2 regions of the Duganella sp. FT27W genome follow, and region 2 is predicted to be linked to the other one. Evidence: predicted binding sites of a transcription regulator. Region 2 holds the regulator's gene; the other holds the start of a gene.
What was found. The regulator LexA, encoded in region 2, represses DNA repair genes until DNA is damaged. The targets are predictions, from matches to a motif close to ACTGTATNNNNATACAGT.
Positions count from the first base shown of each region.

Region 1: the regulator LexA is predicted to act here: its motif matches at 1,937-1,954, upstream of F8197_RS22190 (DNA topoisomerase IV subunit B).

Region 1 covers NZ_WHIV01000005.1:43,456-47,874, reverse strand. Annotated here, with positions in the region: gene dapA (4-hydroxy-tetrahydrodipicolinate synthase) at 1-169, shown strand, start outside; gene F8197_RS22205 (hypothetical protein) at 166-705, shown strand; gene F8197_RS22200 (TorF family putative porin) at 772-1,524, opposite strand; gene F8197_RS22195 (hypothetical protein) at 1,538-1,786, opposite strand; gene F8197_RS22190 (DNA topoisomerase IV subunit B) at 2,019-4,016, shown strand; gene parC (DNA topoisomerase IV subunit A) at 4,028-4,419, shown strand, end outside.
Region 2 covers NZ_WHIV01000002.1:566,199-570,617, reverse strand. Annotated here, with positions in the region: gene purF (amidophosphoribosyltransferase) at 1-638, shown strand, start outside; gene F8197_RS08730 (cystathionine gamma-synthase family protein) at 645-1,889, shown strand; gene lexA (transcriptional repressor LexA) at 1,921-2,559, opposite strand; gene F8197_RS08720 (DUF5695 domain-containing protein) at 2,711-3,526, opposite strand; gene rpsF (30S ribosomal protein S6) at 3,682-4,071, shown strand; gene priB (primosomal replication protein N) at 4,090-4,395, shown strand; gene rpsR (30S ribosomal protein S18) at 4,411-4,419, shown strand, end outside.

The DNA.
Region 1 (4,419 bases), on a different contig from region 2:
CAATCCCGCGCCCCTGAAAGCAGCGCTGGCGATGCAGGGATTGCTGCGCGACGAGCTGCGCCTGCCCATGACGCCAGCCAGCGATAGCTGCCGCACCCAATTGGCCGCCGCGCTGGCGGCGCTGGACGCCATACCGGCGTATCATCGCCACGAGGAGGTAACCGCATGATCGTCGCACTCACCGGTAACACCGAACACGATGGCAACCACGCCGTCTCCGACCTGGCCGAGGAACTGGCGCTGCTGCGGGTAGCCGCCGGCAACCGCGTGCTGCTGGTCTGCCCCGAACCCTGCGCCTACGATCCCCAGCTCTACGACGACCTGGTGATCGATGCCTCGCGTGATGGGACGTCGCTAGCCGGCGCCGCTGTCATCGTCGCGCTGCTGCGCCGCGCCGACCTCGAACACCAGAACCACGCACCGCTGCTGGCCCGCCTGCGCGCCGCCAGCGCGGCCAACCCCGGCGCGCGGATGCTGGTCACCGTGGCCCACGGCAGCGAACCGCTCACGCCGCACCAGACCGGGTGCCTGCTGGTGTTCGTGGCGCAACTGCCCGGCGCGCGCCTGGCCGACACTTTAGTACTCGACCACGACACCTATCATTCACACCACAGCGCCTTCGAGGCGGATGCCTACAAGACCGCCAACGTGCTGTGCGCGCCCGAGGTGCGCCATTTGTATCGCCAGGTATTCAGCAACAGATAAGCAATAGATAAAAAAGCGGGCCGGGCGGGTATTACCCGACCGGCCCGAGGAAGGAAAGTACGCTGATCAGAAGGTCTTGCTGATCGTGAGTACCAGCGCGGTCTTGCCGGTGAACTTGCCGTTGGCCGGCGACGCATACGCCGTCTTGCTGGCGTTCGTCCCCACCACGGCCAGCGCACCGGTGACGATGCCGAATTCTTTGGTCGCGCCCACTTTCCAGTCGGTGTAGTCGGCCGCTTCGTTGTTCTTCACCTTCTGGTGGCCGGCGTGCAGGTTGATGATAAAACCTTCGCCTGCCTCGATATTGGCGCCCACGTCGAGATAGCCGCTGTTCTTGCTGTCCACGAAGCCGAACAGGTTGGTTACCGCGTGCGAGTATTTGACGTACGCGGGGCCGACGCCCAACTGGCCATACACCTCGGTGGTGTCGGCGTTGACAAAGCCGGCCACATTTTTCAGGCCGTTCGACGGGTACACATAGGTGAGCACACCGACGTCGTAGGAAACGGCATCGCTCACCTGCCCGCGCTTGCCCGCGTAGATGTCGAGTTCCACGTCGCCGTCACCGCCGGCATCCTTGGTCCACTTGATCGACGACGCCCAGGCGCCGATATACAAGCCGGTGGGATTGTTGACGTAATCGGCGCCGCCCTGCACCGCCGGCTGCAGACGCGTTTGCGAGATGCCGCGATAGCGGTAGTCGGACACCACGGCGGCGTTGAAGCTTACCTCGTTATCGGGCTTGGCGGCTTCCTGGGCCTGCACCGTACCGGCGGCAAGGGCAGCGCTCAATGCGGCGGCCAGTATCAATTTGTTCATGTTGCGCTTTCTATTAGTAGTGGGATGTCTGAGTGAATCGCCCGAACTCCGCGCCGGGCAGCGACTGCATCACCGCGTCCATCACCGGCGCGACCATGGCCGCACCCACGCACAGCCACACCTTCATGCGGGTGCCGTGTTCGCAGATTTCGATGCGGATGAATTCGAGCGAATCGCCGCAGATGCGCGTGACCATGCGGCGCAATTGGGTGACCGATGCTGCATCGACCTTGAGCGTCATCACGCAAGGGAAGTGATTCATGGCGGCTCCGATGAGGGTTAAGCGATGGAGCCAGCTTATCGGGCAGCCCGTAAAAACGGTCTAAAAAGACGGGGGCCTCTTGTAAACATCGTGTATAAATTGCCGCTGTTTGCCCCGGTTGAGGATAGAATACGCAAACACGCGCAATTAGCTGTACATATACCCAGTACATGAGCCCAGTAAATAAGCCCAGCACATAAACCCAGTATCGACATTATCAGCTTGATCACGTATGGCCACTAAAAAACCAGTTTCCGACTATAGCGAATCATCCATCCGGGTCCTCAAGGGCCTGGAACCAGTCAAGCAGCGCCCGGGCATGTACACCCGCACCGAGAACCCGCTGCACATCATCCAGGAAGTCATCGACAACGCCTCGGACGAAGCACTGGGCGGCCACTGCAAGAACATCATCGTCACCCAGAACGCCGATGGCAGCATCACGGTGGAGGACGACGGCCGCGGTATTCCGGTCGGATTGCACCCCGAAGAAGGCGTGCCGACGGTGGAAATCGTGTTTACGCGACTGCACGCGGGCGGCAAGTTCGACAAGGGTTCGGGCGGCGCGTACGCGTTCTCGGGCGGTTTGCACGGCGTGGGCGTCTCCGTCACCAACGCGCTGTCCAAGCGCCTGGAGATCACCGTCTGGCGCAAGGAACCCAATGGCACCGGCCTGCACCACCTGGTGTTCGAACATGGCGACGTGGTCGAGCCGCTGACGTCCGTGGTCGCGCCGCGCGATGGTAAAAAGTCCGGCACCCGCGTCACCGCCTGGCCCGATGCCAAGTACTTCGACTCGCCGGCCATCTCGCAAACCGAGTTGCAGCGCCTGCTGCGCTCCAAGGCCGTGCTGCTGCCCGGTGTGACCGTCACGCTCACCAATGCCAAGACCGGCGAATCGCAGACCTGGCAGTACAACGACGGCCTGCGCGGCTATCTGACCGAAGCGCTGGCGCAAGCCACCGATGGCGAAACCCTGATTCCGCTGTTCGAAGGCGCGCAGTTCGCCGGCCCCGACGCCGAAGGCTTTGCCGAAGGCGAAGGCGCGGCATGGGTGGTGGCGTGGACCGAACAAGGCGCGGTAGTGCGTGAATCGTACGTGAACCTGATCCCCACCCCCAACGGCGGCACCCACGAATCGGGCTTGCGCGACGGCCTGTATGGCGCCGTCAAGAACTTCGTCGAGATGCACTCGCTGCTGCCGAAAGGCGTCAAATTGCTGCCCGAAGACGTGTTTGCGCGCGTGTCGTTCGTGTTGTCGGCCAAGGTGCTGGACCCGCAATTCCAGGGCCAGATCAAGGAGCGCCTGAATTCGCGCGATGCGGTGCGGCTGGTTTCGACCTACTCCAAGCCGGCGCTTGAACTGTGGCTCAATCACCACGTCGATTACGGCAAAAAGCTGGCCGAGCTGGTGATCAAGCAGGCGCAGTCACGTCTGCGCTCGCTGCAGAAAGTGGAAAAGAAAAAGTCGTCGGGCGTGGCGGTTTTGCCGGGCAAGCTGACCGACTGCGAATCGACCGATGTCACCCGCACCGAATTGTTCCTGGTCGAGGGTGACTCGGCAGGCGGTTCGGCCAAGATGGGCCGCGACAAGGAATTCCAGGCCATCCTGCCGCTGCGCGGCAAGGTACTGAATTCTTGGGAAACCGACCGTGACCGCCTGTTCGCCAACAACGAGATCCACGATATCTCGGTGGCGATCGGCGTCGATCCGCACAACGCCACCGATACCCCGGACCTGTCCGGTCTGCGCTACGGCAAAATCTGCATCCTGTCCGATGCGGACGTCGACGGCTCGCATATCCAGGTCCTGCTGCTCACGCTGTTCTTCAAGCACTTCCCGGGCCTGATCGCCAACGGCAATATCTGCATCGCCCGCCCGCCTTTGTACCGCGTCGATGCGCCGGCGCGCGGCAAGAAGCCGATCCAGAAGCTGTATGCGCTCGACGCCGGCGAACTGGTGGCGATCGAGGACAAGCTGCGCAAGGACGGCTTGAAAGAAGGCGCCTGGTCGATCTCGCGCTTCAAGGGCCTGGGCGAGATGAACGCCGAGCAGTTGTGGGAAACCACGATGAACCCGGACACGCGCCGCCTGTTGCCAGTCGCCCTGGGCGAGTACGAGCACGGCGCCTCGGCCGCACGTTTCAATATGCTGATGGGTAAAGGCGAAGCCGCCGCCCGCCGCGCCTGGATCGAAGAACACGGCAACGAAGCCGAAGCAGACATCTAATACGAACCACTATGACTCAAGCAAATCTCTTTGACGAATCGCTGCCGGACCCGGACGGCGCCCTGCCGCCCGGCGGCCCCACCGACGGCGGCGAAACCCTGACCCTGTCCACGTTTGCCGAACGCGCCTATCTCGATTACGCCATCTCGGTGGTCAAGGGCCGCGCCCTGCCCGACGTGTGCGACGGCCAGAAGCCGGTACAGCGCCGCATCCTGTACGCGATGAACGAAATGGGCCTGAACTCCACCGCCAAGCCGCGCAAATCGGCCACCGTGGTCGGCGACGTGCTCGGTAAATTGCACCCGCACGGCGACCAGTCGGTGTACGACGCCATGGTGCGCATGGCACAGGATTTTTCGCTGCGCTATCCGCTGGTCGATGGCCAGGGTAACTTCGGCTCGCG
Region 2 (4,419 bases):
TCGTCATGCCGATTCCCGATTCGTCGCGTCCGGCAGCAATCCAGCTGGCGCTGGCACTGGGCAAGGAATACCGCGAAGGTTTCATTAAAAACCGCTACATCGGCCGTACCTTCATCATGCCAGGCCAGGCGGCACGCAAGAAATCCGTGCGCCAGAAGCTGAACGCGATTCCTGACGAGTTCAAGGACAAGGTTGTGCTGCTGGTCGATGACTCCATCGTGCGCGGCACCACCAGCCGCGAGATCGTGCAGATGGCACGCGACTCGGGTGCCAAGAAAGTGATCTTCGCATCAGCCGCGCCACCGGTGATCTACCCGAACGTTTACGGCATCGACATGCCTACCCGCGACGAGCTGATCGCCCACGGCCGCACGGTGGAAGAAGTGTGCCGCGAGATCACCGCCGACGCCCTGGTGTACCAGGACATCGATGCGCTCAAGCAAGCCATTTCCGACGTCAACCCGGCGCTGACCAGCTTTGAAGCGTCGTGCTTCGACGGCGTGTACATCACCGGCGACGTCAGCCGCGAGTACCTGGACAAGCTCGAAAACGAGCGCAACAACCCGACCAAGGCCGCCAAGCCGGAAGACGCGGGCCGTTCGCAGCTGAACCTGAACCTGGCCGCCGCCGAGGGCTGATCGTCCATGACAGACAAGAAAAACTACGGTTTCACCACCACCATCCTGCACAACGACCGCCAGAAGGGCATCGAGCACGGTTCGCTGCACAAGCCGATCCATACGTCGGTCGCGTTCGGTTATGCCGATGCGCGCCAGCTGGCCTCGGTATTCCAGGGCAAGGAGCCGGGCTTCCGGTACGGTCGCCAGGGCAACCCGACCATCGCCGCGCTGGAAGACAAGGTGAACAAGATGGAGCAGGGCGTGGGCACGATCTGCTTCGCTACCGGCATGGGCGCGATCGGCGCCGTGTTCCAGGCGCTGCTGCGCACCGGCGACCACGTGGTGTCGTCGTCGTTCTTGTTCGGTAACACCAACAGCCTGTGGCAAACCACCATGGCGCAGGGCGTGGGCGTGTCGTTTGTCGATGCCACCGATGTTGCCAATGTCGAGGCGGCGATCACCGACAACACCCGCGTGGTGTTTGTCGAAACCATCGCCAACCCGCGCACGCAGGTGGCGGACCTCAAGCGCATTGGTGAACTGTGCCAGGCGCGCGGCATCCTGTACGTGGTCGATAACACCATGACCACGCCGTATTTGTTCCGGCCGAAATCGGTCGGTGCCGGCCTGGTGGTCAATGCGCTGACCAAGTCGATCGGCGGCCACGGCAATGCACTCGGCGGCAGCCTGACCGACACCGGCGCGTACGACTGGACCCGGTTCCCCAACATCTACGAGAACTATAAAAAGGCGCAGCCGGTGCAATGGGGCCTGGCGCAAATCCGCGCCAAGGCGCTGCGCGACTTCGGCTCGTCCTTGGCGCCCGAGGCGGCGCACCACATTGCCGTCGGCGCCGAAACCCTGGCGCTGCGCATGGAACGCACCAGCAGCAACGCGCTGGCGCTGGCCACATTGCTGGAATCGGACGAGCGGGTGGCGGCGGTGTACTACCCGGGCCTGGCGTCGCATCCCCAGCATGGCATCAGCGCCGAGCTGTTCCGCAAGCACGGTTCGCTGCTGAGCTTTGAGCTGAAAGATGGCATCGATTGCTTCGACTTCCTCAATCGCCTCAAGCTGGCGATCCCGGCGTCGAACCTTGGTGACACGCGCACCCTGATCATCCCGGTGGCGCACACGATCTTCTTTGAAATGGGCGCCGAACGGCGTGCATCGATGGGGATTGCGGAGTCGCTGATACGGGTGTCGGTCGGCATCGAGGATGAGGACGACCTGCTGGAAGACTTCAGCTGCGCGCTGGAAGGTTGTTAAAACAATGGACCGCCGCGGCGGTCCATATTTTTTAGTGCCAGGTGCGCATCAGGCCTACTGCCAGGCCTTCCAGTGCAAACTCGTCCGCCTCGGGATCGACCTTGATGATCTTGAACTCCGGGTTTTCCGGCAGCAGTTCCACCAGCGACCCCGTCTTGCGATAGCGCTTGACCGTTACCTCGTTGCCGATACGCGCCACCACGATCTGGCCATTCTTGGCGCTGTCGATTTTTTTCACGGCCAGCAAATCGCCATCCATGATGCCGGCGTCGCGCATCGATTCGCCGCGCACCTTGAGCAGGTAGTCGGGCTTGGCCGAGAACATGGCCGGATCGACGTTGTAGCTCGCTTCCAGGTTTTCCTGCGCCAGAATCGGCGAACCGGCAGCCACGCGGCCGATCAGCGGCAGCGACATCATCAGCGCGGCAGGCATTTTGGACGTCGAGGGTTCGGCATGCACACCGAGCAGGCGGATGCCGCGCGAGGTGCCGGCAGCGATTTCGATCGCGCCCTTGCGCGCCAGCGCCTGCAAATGTTCCTCGGCGGCGTTGGCCGACTTGAAGCCCAGTTCGTTGGCAATCTCGGCGCGCGTGGGCGGGAAGCCGGTGTTTTCGATGGCGTCCTTGATCAGATTGAGAATTTGTTCCTGGCGTGCGGTGAGCTTGATCATGGGCGTGGTCAGTAAAAAATGGGCTGTGTATATAGACAGTCTGTATTTTTGTACAGTATGACCGCCAATGCAAGGGAATTTCTTGCTTTGAGCGAAATAATGTGAAAAAAGTTGTTGCACAGGGGAGTTTGTCGCGCTCCCCTATGAGAAATCAGCGCGTTGCCCCTTGCGGCTGGATCACGAATCGCACGCCGATGTCACGTTTGGCGCCCGGTTTGAGGGTAAACCCGCTGGTGACCCAGCTGGCGTACTGTTCGCCCTGCAGTTGCCCGCTTGGCATGTCTTGCCAGCTATCGAGCCGGGTGCGGCCGTCCGGTTGCAGCCGCAGCGCCGGTGCCTGGCCGTTCGCGCGCGCCACTTCCACCGAGCCCAGCGCGCCCGGGCGCGGCTTGACGGTGCTGCTGCTGGCCTGCCGTTCCTCGGCAGTGGCGCCGAAACCATGCTGCTCGAACACAATCGGCATGCTGGCGGACACCACCTGCACCGGTTGCCGGCCCCGGTTGATCAGCGTAAAGCGCAGCACCAGCGTGCCGCGTTCGTTGAGCCAGCGCCGTTCCACCGCCAGCGGTGCGCTGGCGCCCATCTCGGCGCCCATGCTGGCGCTGATGTCGGCAGCGGCCAGCGCCCGGCCTGCGGGCAGTATGCGGATCGGCCGGCGCGCCTCGAACGAGGTGTAGGAGCGCTGCGCGCCATCGCCGGTGCGGACGGTCAGGGCCAAGTCGCCCAGGTGGCGGTAGCCATTGCCCTGGCGCGCATCTTCGCGCGGGCCGGGCACGAAATCGAAGCTGGGGTCGAGCACGGGCGTGAGGCGCGCCAGGGTCTGGGTGTCGGTGCGCAGCGCGAACAGCAGGGCAGGGGTGCTGTAGGCGCGGGTCTTGATGGGCGCCGCTTCGTGCGGTGCAGCAGCCAGACCGGGCGGAGAGAACAGCAGGGCGGGCAGCGCTGCAAGTGCAATCAGATGCTTCATGATCGTGTTCCCAGGACAAGAAAATCGCACTGTAGCACCGGCAACACCATGCTGGCGTTCCGCTGAAAAAGCTGCTATAGTCGCGGGCTTACCTCTTCCCACACCTGTCTTGACGCCAGGGTGGGCTATATTCACAAGTCCTTAAGGGAGTTTTCATGCGTCACTACGAAATCGTATTTATCGTCCACCCGGACCAGAGCGAGCAAGTGCCCGCGATGATCGAACGTTACAAAACCACTGTAACGACCCGCGGTGGCTCCGTGCACCGTGTTGAAGATTGGGGCCGTCGTCAGATGGCTTACTCGATCCAGAAACTGGCCAAAGCACACTACATCTGCCTGAACATCGAATGCGACAACGAGACCCTGGTCGAGCTGGAAACCGCATTCAAATTCAATGATGCCGTGCTGCGTCACCTGACCGTCAAGCTGAAGAAAGCGGAAACCGCTCCTTCGCCAATGATGAAGTCGGTACAACGTGAAGATGCTGCCAAATCGCATCGCACCGAAGCCCCAGCAGCTGCTCCAGCTCCTGCCGCAGCCTAATTGTTTCAAGGAACCGAGCTGAACCAGCTCCAGTTCACTGCCCTCATTGCCGAACGTGACGCCTTGCGTTACACCCCGGCAGGCATGCCGATCATCAATGCTGTACTCCAGCATCGGTCGCAGCAAATGGAGGCGGGAATCGCCCGGTTGAGCGAGTTTGAAATTTCTGCGGTTGCCGCAGGCGAGATTTCAGGCAAGTTCAACGCGGCGCCGCTGGGCGGGGTGTACCAGTTCACCGGTTTCCTGAACAAGAAGACGCGCAATAGCAAAAGCCTGGTGTTTCACATCATTGATTTTAGTGCTGTCACGGACAGCTCAATTTAAATACAGGAGCCTCACATGGCATTC